2 regions of the Paenibacillus sp. 79R4 genome follow, and region 2 is predicted to be linked to the other one. Evidence: riboswitches for the same ligand, from Rfam matches in the RefSeq annotation. Region 2 holds a riboswitch; the other holds the start of a gene.
What was found. A riboswitch is a leader RNA that binds a small molecule or an ion and turns the genes downstream of it on or off. The one in region 2 is predicted to bind S-adenosylmethionine.
Positions count from the first base shown of each region.

Region 1: another riboswitch for S-adenosylmethionine. It lies ahead of metA (homoserine O-acetyltransferase MetA); the one in region 2 lies ahead of DMN77_RS14355 (methionine ABC transporter ATP-binding protein).

Region 1 covers NZ_QJOT01000007.1:192,291-196,504, forward strand. Annotated here, with positions in the region: gene DMN77_RS12030 (HRDC domain-containing protein) at 1-40, shown strand, start outside; gene corA (magnesium/cobalt transporter CorA) at 298-1,233, opposite strand; SAM riboswitch class I at 1,665-1,786, shown strand; gene metA (homoserine O-acetyltransferase MetA) at 2,116-3,051, shown strand; gene DMN77_RS12045 (PLP-dependent transferase) at 3,087-4,214, shown strand, end outside.
Region 2 covers NZ_QJOT01000009.1:65,890-70,103, reverse strand. Annotated here, with positions in the region: gene DMN77_RS14365 (MetQ/NlpA family ABC transporter substrate-binding protein) at 1-427, opposite strand, end outside; gene DMN77_RS14360 (methionine ABC transporter permease) at 493-1,161, opposite strand; gene DMN77_RS14355 (methionine ABC transporter ATP-binding protein) at 1,161-2,174, opposite strand; SAM riboswitch class I at 2,313-2,464, opposite strand; gene DMN77_RS14350 (Cthe_2314 family HEPN domain-containing protein) at 2,581-3,297, opposite strand; gene DMN77_RS14345 (UbiD family decarboxylase) at 3,575-4,214, opposite strand, start outside.

The sequences.
Region 1 (4,214 bases), on a different contig from region 2:
TTTCAGACGCAATGCGGGTTCGGTTCAAAGAGCGGTGTGATTTGACCTATAGTCGAGTGCAAAAAGTCAGACTTTCAGCAGCGAGAAGGTGGATGAGCGCTATAGAATCTGCACGTTATCAGCGGAAGCTGATATAATTCCAGATCACAAGAAATCTATCTTTTAATCGCGGCCGCTCATCTTCGAAGGGCTTCGATCAGGCTTGCTTATTTAAGGGTGCTTTTTGGACTACCTCTCAAAAAAACGAGGAATATTCATCAAGGGAAAACCCGTTGGTGAATATTCCTCGCTATCTGTTCAAATCCAGTCCCGCTTGCGGAAGAGATAGAACATCCCGGCCCCAAGCACGGCCATGATGCCAAGTACAACATAGTAGCTGTATTTCCAATGCAGCTCAGGCATATTGTCAAAGTTCATTCCGTAAATCCCCGTTATCAGGGTTAAGGGAATAAAGATCGTCGTAATTGCCGTAAACACGCGCATGATTTCGTTCGCCCGATTGGCGATTGAAGCCTGGTAGGCTTCTCTTAAGTTTCCGACCAGTTCGCGGAACGTATCGAAGTTTTCAGCGATTTTTACCGCGTTCTCATAGATGTCGCTAAAGTATTTTTGCAATTGATCATCGATCAGCCGCAAATCTTTTTTATTTAAAATGTTGATAACTTCTTTTTGCGGGCCAAGCACTTTCTTCAGCCATAGTATTTCGCTTCGCAGACCGATAATTTCATTCAGGTGCGAACGTTTTGTATGCATCAGTATATCTTCTTCCAAATTTTCAATCTTCACTTCGATCCGGTCGCCAACGGTAAAGTAGTTATCAACGACAAGGTCGATCAGCAGATAGAGGAACCAGTCTGGCGAACTGACCTCCTGCTCCCATAGAAGCGGCTTGACCGCGCGAAGTTCATTGATTTTCTGCTTGGTAACTGTAATGATATAATGCCGTCCAAGAAACACGTTCAGTGCACGCAGGAAAATTTCCTCATCATCGTAACGGATGCTGTTCACAACGATGAAATAGTGATTCTCATAGGTTTCAATCTTTGGCCGCTGTTCTTCTTCAGACAGGCAGTCTTCCACTGCCAGATCATGCAAAGAGAACAGGGGCTGAAGCAGAGCGAGATCCTCGGCATCTGCATCAATCCAATAGAACCCTTCCTCCGGAGGGGTTGTCGTAATTTCCACGTCTTCTATAGGTGTGAATACACCTTCCTTGACATGACGAATTTTCATATTAAGTTCACTCCCTTTTCCTGGCTGTTGCGTCAGGTAAGCTCTCTTTTAGGTCGAGCACAGGAAAAGACAGCGTCAGTTGAGCAGACATGCGAAAGAGGCGCCACTACATAAAGCTCCGTGACAAGAAAGTGCCCGCGCTAATTCCACAGGTCGCCTGCTGACCGTTTTTCCTATGCGATTGTATCCTATAACTCTGCGGACTCGGGTCGCCTTCCATCTCGGATTTTTCACCTCTTTGTTCCTGATTTTAAAACACTTGTCTAGTATAACGCTGTGCCATCAAATGTTTCAAGACAAAGTTCATTCCGAGGGCGGGGGTTCGTGATTTAATCAACTGAAAGAAATGAAAGTCTTGTGAAAATGCAGAAATGATGTATAATAAGATCAGTAAATTCAAATTTAAAACAACAGAATACAAAATACATTTTTTCTTATCAAGAGTAGGTGGAGGGACTAGCCCGATGATACCCGGCAACCGGCGAATTTTGCACGGTGCTAATTCTTGCAGGATCAAATGCCCTGTCGGCGGATGATCTCTGAGAGATGAGAGAGGTATATTCAGTCAGATATCAATGGCCTTTCTCGATTTATACGAGTGAGGCCATTTGTTGTATCTCCGGCTATTAAATGAGTGTTCAAAAAATCCGGTGTTCAGCATGGAGTAGTTGATAAAGCCAGGGTCTGAGGAGCGGAATGTACGTATTTCGTACGCGAGCACCTGAGATGTTTCCGGAGGAAACATGAATTCATAAGCCTGCGCTTAGATTCGGCTGAATTCAAGATTCGATGCAGACATGATCAAAAGCGGATTTTTGAAGTTCTCTTTGAGATGACAAATGATTTGTATTCAAATCCAATGAAATGAGGAGTGGGGAAATTATGCCAATCAAGATCCCGGATTATTTGCCGGCCAAGGAAGTATTGAATCAAGAGAACATTTTTGTGATGGATGAAAGTCGGGCATATCGTCAGGATATTCGGCCACTCCGCATTGCGATACTAAATCTTATGCCCACAAAAGAAACAACGGAGACACAAATCCTCCGCTTGCTCGGAAATACACCGCTGCAGGTCGATATCGTGCTCTTGCATCCAAGCTCCCATACGTCGAAGAATACATCGGCGGAGCATTTGGAAATGTTCTATAAAACTTTTGATGAAATCAGGCATCGCCGCTTTGACGGTTTGATTATTACAGGGGCTCCGGTCGAACAGCTCGAATTCGAAGAAGTGAACTACTGGAAGGAATTGCAGGAGATATTCGATTGGAGCAAAACACATGTTACTTCGACACTGCATATATGTTGGGCTTCACAAGCCGGTTTATATCATCATTATGGCGTGCGCAAAATACCTCTGGGCCAGAAATGCTTTGGCGTGTTCCCTCATACGGTGAATAAACCTCATGTGAAGCTGCTGCGCGGCTTCGATGAAGTGTTCCAGGTGCCACATTCCCGTCATACCGACGTATTGCGAGCTGATATTGAAGTTAGAGAGGAATTGGAAGTGCTTGCGGAATCCGAGGAGGCTGGTATTTATCTTGTAGCTACCAAGGATGGCAAGCAGATTTTCGTAACCGGTCACTCCGAATATGACCCGGACTCTTTGAAGTGGGAATATGACCGCGATGTTGCCAAAGGGCTGGAAATCGATCTTCCGCTTCATTACTATCCAAATGATGATCCATCCAAGACGCCGGTGTCTACCTGGAGATCTCATGCAAACTTATTATTCTCCAATTGGCTCAATTACTATGTGTATCAAGAGACACCTTATGACATTGATGAGGCGAAAGATTTCGTATATGAGATTTAATTTGCGATAAATAAATAATGAGGGGAAAGATCGGCATGGATAAGAAGTGGCATATTGAGAGTAAGCTGGCACAAATCGGCTCGGTGGAGGAACCGGTGACGGGAGCGGTGAATTATCCGATTTACCAAGCAACGGCGTTTCGTCATCCGCGACTTGGCCAGAGCACGGGATTCGATTATGCGCGGACAAAGAGCCCGACCCGGGCGGTGCTTGAGCAAGCGGCGGCTGAATTGGAATGCGGAGATGCCGGGTTTGCCTGTAGCTCCGGTATGGCGGCACTGCAGACGGTGTTTATGATGTTCGCCCAAGGCGATCACTTGATCGTATCGCTTGATTTGTACGGGGGTACATATCGGCTGCTTGAACGGATATTGACGAAATTTGGAGTCACGGCCTCCTATGTGGACACGAATGATCTGGATGAGCTGGAGAGCGTACGTCAGCCGAATACAAAGGCTGTGTTCATCGAGACGCCGACGAATCCTTTGATGATGGTGACCGATATCGGTAAGGTAGGCAGCTGGGCAAAGCAGCATCAAATGCTGACCATCGTTGATAATACGCTGCTAACGCCGTATTTCCAGCGGCCGCTTGAGCTTGGCGCAGACATTGTAGTTCATAGCGCGACAAAATATTTGGGCGGGCACAATGATGTATTGGCCGGAATTATTGTGACCAAAGGGGAGGTATTGTCTGCCGAGATGTTCTTCCTGCACAATTCTCTGGGCGCTGTGCTGAGCCCTTCTGATAGCTATCAGCTGATGAGAGGAATGAAGACGCTGGCGCTGCGGATGGATCGTCATCAGAGCAATGCGCTGGCGATCGCAAAATATTTGCAGAAGCATCCGCAGGTGGCTGAGGTATTCTATCCCGCTCTACCAGACCACCCGGGCTATGAAATTCAAAATCAGCAAAGCAGCGGAAACACGGGAATCTTTTCTTTCAAAGTGACGGATGCCCGTTATGTTGAGCCCGTGCTGCGACATCTTAAATTGATTGCCTTCGCAGAGAGCCTCGGCGGTGTTGAATCGCTGATGACCTATCCGGCGGTACAGACCCATGCTGATATTCCGGTTGAGATTCGCGAAGCGGTTGGCGTTGATGATCGACTGCTAAGATTCTCGGTAGGGATTGAGCATGTGAACGATCTGATCGAGGATTTG
Region 2 (4,214 bases):
GTTCATCCACAGACTTAATTTTCTTCGAATATGCGCCAAATGGCTCAACATGCACACCTACGACAGACACCAGATCGAAGTTGTTCTGTGTGTTCTGCTCGTCAAGATACGGCTGATGTTGGAAATAGTTCGCATCCAGCTGCTTCTCGTATACTTGTACGTTTGGCTGTACGTAGTCAGAGAATTCCTTGACTTCAAGCTCAATGCCTTCTTCCTTTAACGCTGGAGCAATATGCTTAAGAATGTCCGCATGAGGCGAAGTCGCCCCCACAACCAGCTTCACAGGCTTATCCGTCTGTGTATTCTCACTACCGGCAGCGCTGCTATTGCCCGCCGTATTATTCGCTCCCTTGTCTCCGTTGCTTCCGCAAGCAGATACCACCAACACCAACACAAGCGTTAACAGGGTAAGACTCCACTTCTTCATACAGTATGACCTCCTAATAATTTAATTTGAATAAGGACAGAACAGCTTATATATTTAGTAATTCCTTATTTCCTCGTAAAATAAATGACCAGCCGGTCGCCCAGCATTTGCAGCACCTGCACCAAAACAACCATGAAAATAACCGAAACGATCATAACTTCCTTCTCATAACGGTAGTAGCCATATCGGATGGCCAGGTCCCCCAGGCCACCCCCGCCAATCATCCCTGACATCGCGGTATAGGACACAAGGGTAACCACTGTGATCGTGATCCCTGCGAGCAGGCCTGGCAGTGATTCCGGCAGCAGCACCTTGCGAATAACCTGGAGCGGGGTTGCCCCCATCGCCTGCGAAGCTTCGATCACACCGCGATCGACCTCGCGCAGCGCCGTCTCGACGAGACGAGCGAAAAACGGGGCGGCGGCAATCACCAGCGGAGGGATCGTCCCTTGCACACCGGAGGAGACTCCGACGATGGCACGGGTGAGCGGGATTAGAGCAACGATTAGAATGATGAACGGTACCGAACGGATAATATTAACGATAAATGACATGACTCTGTATACCCACTGCAATACCGTGGAATTAGAACGTGAGGAAACATATAACAGCACCCCCAGCGGCAAGCCAATTATGAGCGTAAACAAAGTTGAATACAGCATCATTTGCAGCGTGTCCACCGAAGCCGTTCCCATCTCGGACCAATCAATCTTCGAGAAATCAAGACCCCACATCACTCCATCACCTCCACATCAAGTTCACGCTCTCTTAACCGTGCTATTGTACGGCTAACATCATCATGGCTGCCCTCAAAGGATACGGTAAGTTTCCCATATGGCGTATCCTTGATCGTCGATATCGTGCCCTGCAAAATAGCGAAGTTAACGCCGGTCTCACGTACCACTTGCGACATAATTGACTCATAGGTCTTCGCACCGAGGAATGTGATCCTTGCCAGCTTGGATCCGCTTGCCAGCGAGGCCGCCGCCAGCTTGAAGCCTTCCTCCCCTTGGGCATCGCGATCAATGAATTCCTTCGTCACAGAATGCTTGGGCTTCAGAAATACTTCTGCCACCGGCCCCTCCTCGACGATACCACCCGCATGTATAACAGCGACACGGTCACAGATGCTCTGGATTACATGCATCTCATGGGTTATTAACATGATCGTTAAGCCAAACTTCTTATTAATATCCAGCAGCAGCTTGAGAATGGAATCCGTCGTCTGCGGGTCAAGTGCGGAAGTTGCCTCATCGCAGAGCAGTACATCCGGATCGCTGGCCAGCGCCCGGGCGATACCGACACGCTGCTTCTGCCCCCCCGACAGCTGGGAAGGATATTTATTGCGATGTTCCTGAAGTCCGACCAGCTCAAGCAGCTCACTGACCTTCTTCTCAATCTCTTGCTTCGGTGTATGAATCAACGTCAGCGGAAATGCGATATTATCAAACACTGTTGCCGAAGAGAGCAAGTTAAAATGCTGGAATATCATACCGATCTTTCGCCGCTTCTCCTGCAAATCCCGCTTGTTCAGCTTTGTCAGCTCCACACCGCCGACCCAAATTTCGCCTTCCGTTGGACGCTCCAGCAGATTGATACAGCGGATCAGCGTGCTCTTTCCCGCGCCGGAATGACCGATCACGCCGAATATCTCGCCTTTGCCAACGGATAGATTAAGTCCGGATAAGGCTGTTGTCTTCTTCTTTTTGTCGCCATAAGTCTTCGTTAGCTGCTTGAGTTCAATCATAGCGAATTGCCCCCCACTACAATGATGAATTGCGGTTGACCGCTTCTTTCACCACTGTTAATCATCAATCGTCCAGAAAATATAAGAAAAGAGCCCCTGCACAGATTCAAAGGGCTCTCTTTACGTAAAGACAATGCCTTCTCATCTGCCAAAGCCCTGCCTGCCATAAGCAAACAGACTTTGAAGGAATTAGCACCATGACATTTATCGATTCCGGTATCGTACCAAACATCGGATAAATCGGTTGCCGGGCTTCATCGGGCCTTTCCCTCCGCCACTCTAGATAAGAAAATATTATGAAATTTTAGGTTTAAGTTTCTGAAACTATTCTGAGTATAGTAACATTCTCACAGTTTGTCAAAGGAAATTTGACACAGTTCACATTTTCGGCGTCACACCACGTATTTTATCTCTCGGACAACTGCTTCCATCTTTGATTGGTGTAGCTAAAAACCGCTCCAAGCGTCTCACACACCATCTGATAACCTTGCTCCAAATCGCGGAGATGCAGGTCCAGGTTTTCCAGCTCGATTTTACCAAACAAGGCCTGGTGCCGTTGCCACAAATCGTCGCGCAATTCTGAGTTCATATAATGGATCTCCGTATTGCGGCGGCGTCGAAGTTCAGATAAAGCTTCGCGATATTGATTTTTGATGACGTTCAAGTCTTTGCCCAATTCAGCATGCTTCGAAATGAGCTGAAGCTGACGCAGCACCGTAAAGAACGAAAAATGAGGCTTAATCTTGGCCATCTTCATATCAAACAACTCGTTAAGCACAGTTCCCAGCTTGTCCAAAACCGCAAAAACACGTATAAATCCATCTTTATAGAAAAATACGTATCGGGCATAATCCTCTCGCTCTACCAACTCCATGTCTTCTACCGAATCATGCGTAACCTTCTTACGGAACAGACTTGAGGCGAACAAGCACTCCTCCAGTTCATCGAGCGATGAGATCAATCCCAGAATCCAAATCTCAAGCTTGCGATAATCATGTGTCGGGTCCTGTTTAAGCTTGATTTCACGACGCAGTATACGGATGGTCTCCTTCATCGCCTTATGCGCCTTGTCCAGTCTCTCCTCCGGTTGTCTGGGCGGCTCCCCAAGCAAGCTACGCAGCATGTACATTCCTCGCTTCCTGCTAGAAGTTGTGCAAAAAATCCCGCGATTGATCGCAAAGTGGATCAGGAATGAATTGACAGCAAATCTTAAATCAGCCGGGTCTACGCGGATGCTTGCAAATCGCCTTGTTTTTTCCGGAAACAACCCAAGTGTTTACGCGGTTGTTTTCTCCGAAAAAGCATGCAGCTCTCTCCCAGACCCAACTTTATCCAGACCTCTTGACCCTAAAAAGCGAAACCTTTTGAAATACGGTTAGTGATCAATTGCTATTTCTCAATTATACAAAATAGCTTTTCCAACGCTCATCCACTAATTTTACAATATCCTCCCGAGGGAACAGTTCATCCGGATACCCCGGCTTCATTCGAGCATCAATCACGATCGGCAGACTATAGACGAGATGGTGCTGACGCACCTCACTTGCCGTATAAATATCGCTCGCTGGATTGAAGCGGGTGAACACAGTCCAGAGGAATGACGTCTGATCAAACGTTACTGTCTTGGCATCGTCAACCAATACGACGAACGGCCAAGCGGTTCCCCGTTCCCGTAAACGTGCCAGAACACGTTCAGCTAATTCCGGCTCGTCCTCATAGGATGCACCGGATACGACAAGACATCCGTCATGGAAGACAGAAATTTGACTGATCTCAGCGAGATCCCCTTCATCATAGGTCTTCGGCAGCTTCCGGACAGGTTCGCCAACCCCGATCATAATCGCTTTACTGCCGTGGTTCAGCTTATGCCCTGTATAGTCCAGTGTGTCATGTGAAGTATTGTTAATGATGAACAGATCGCTTCGCGGATCAAAGCGTTCCAGCACGGTCTTCAACAGCAGACGGAAGTCGGCCAGATCGACCTTCTGATCCGTCAGCATCAGAAACTTGGTTAATGATAGCTGGCCTTCGCCGAGAATG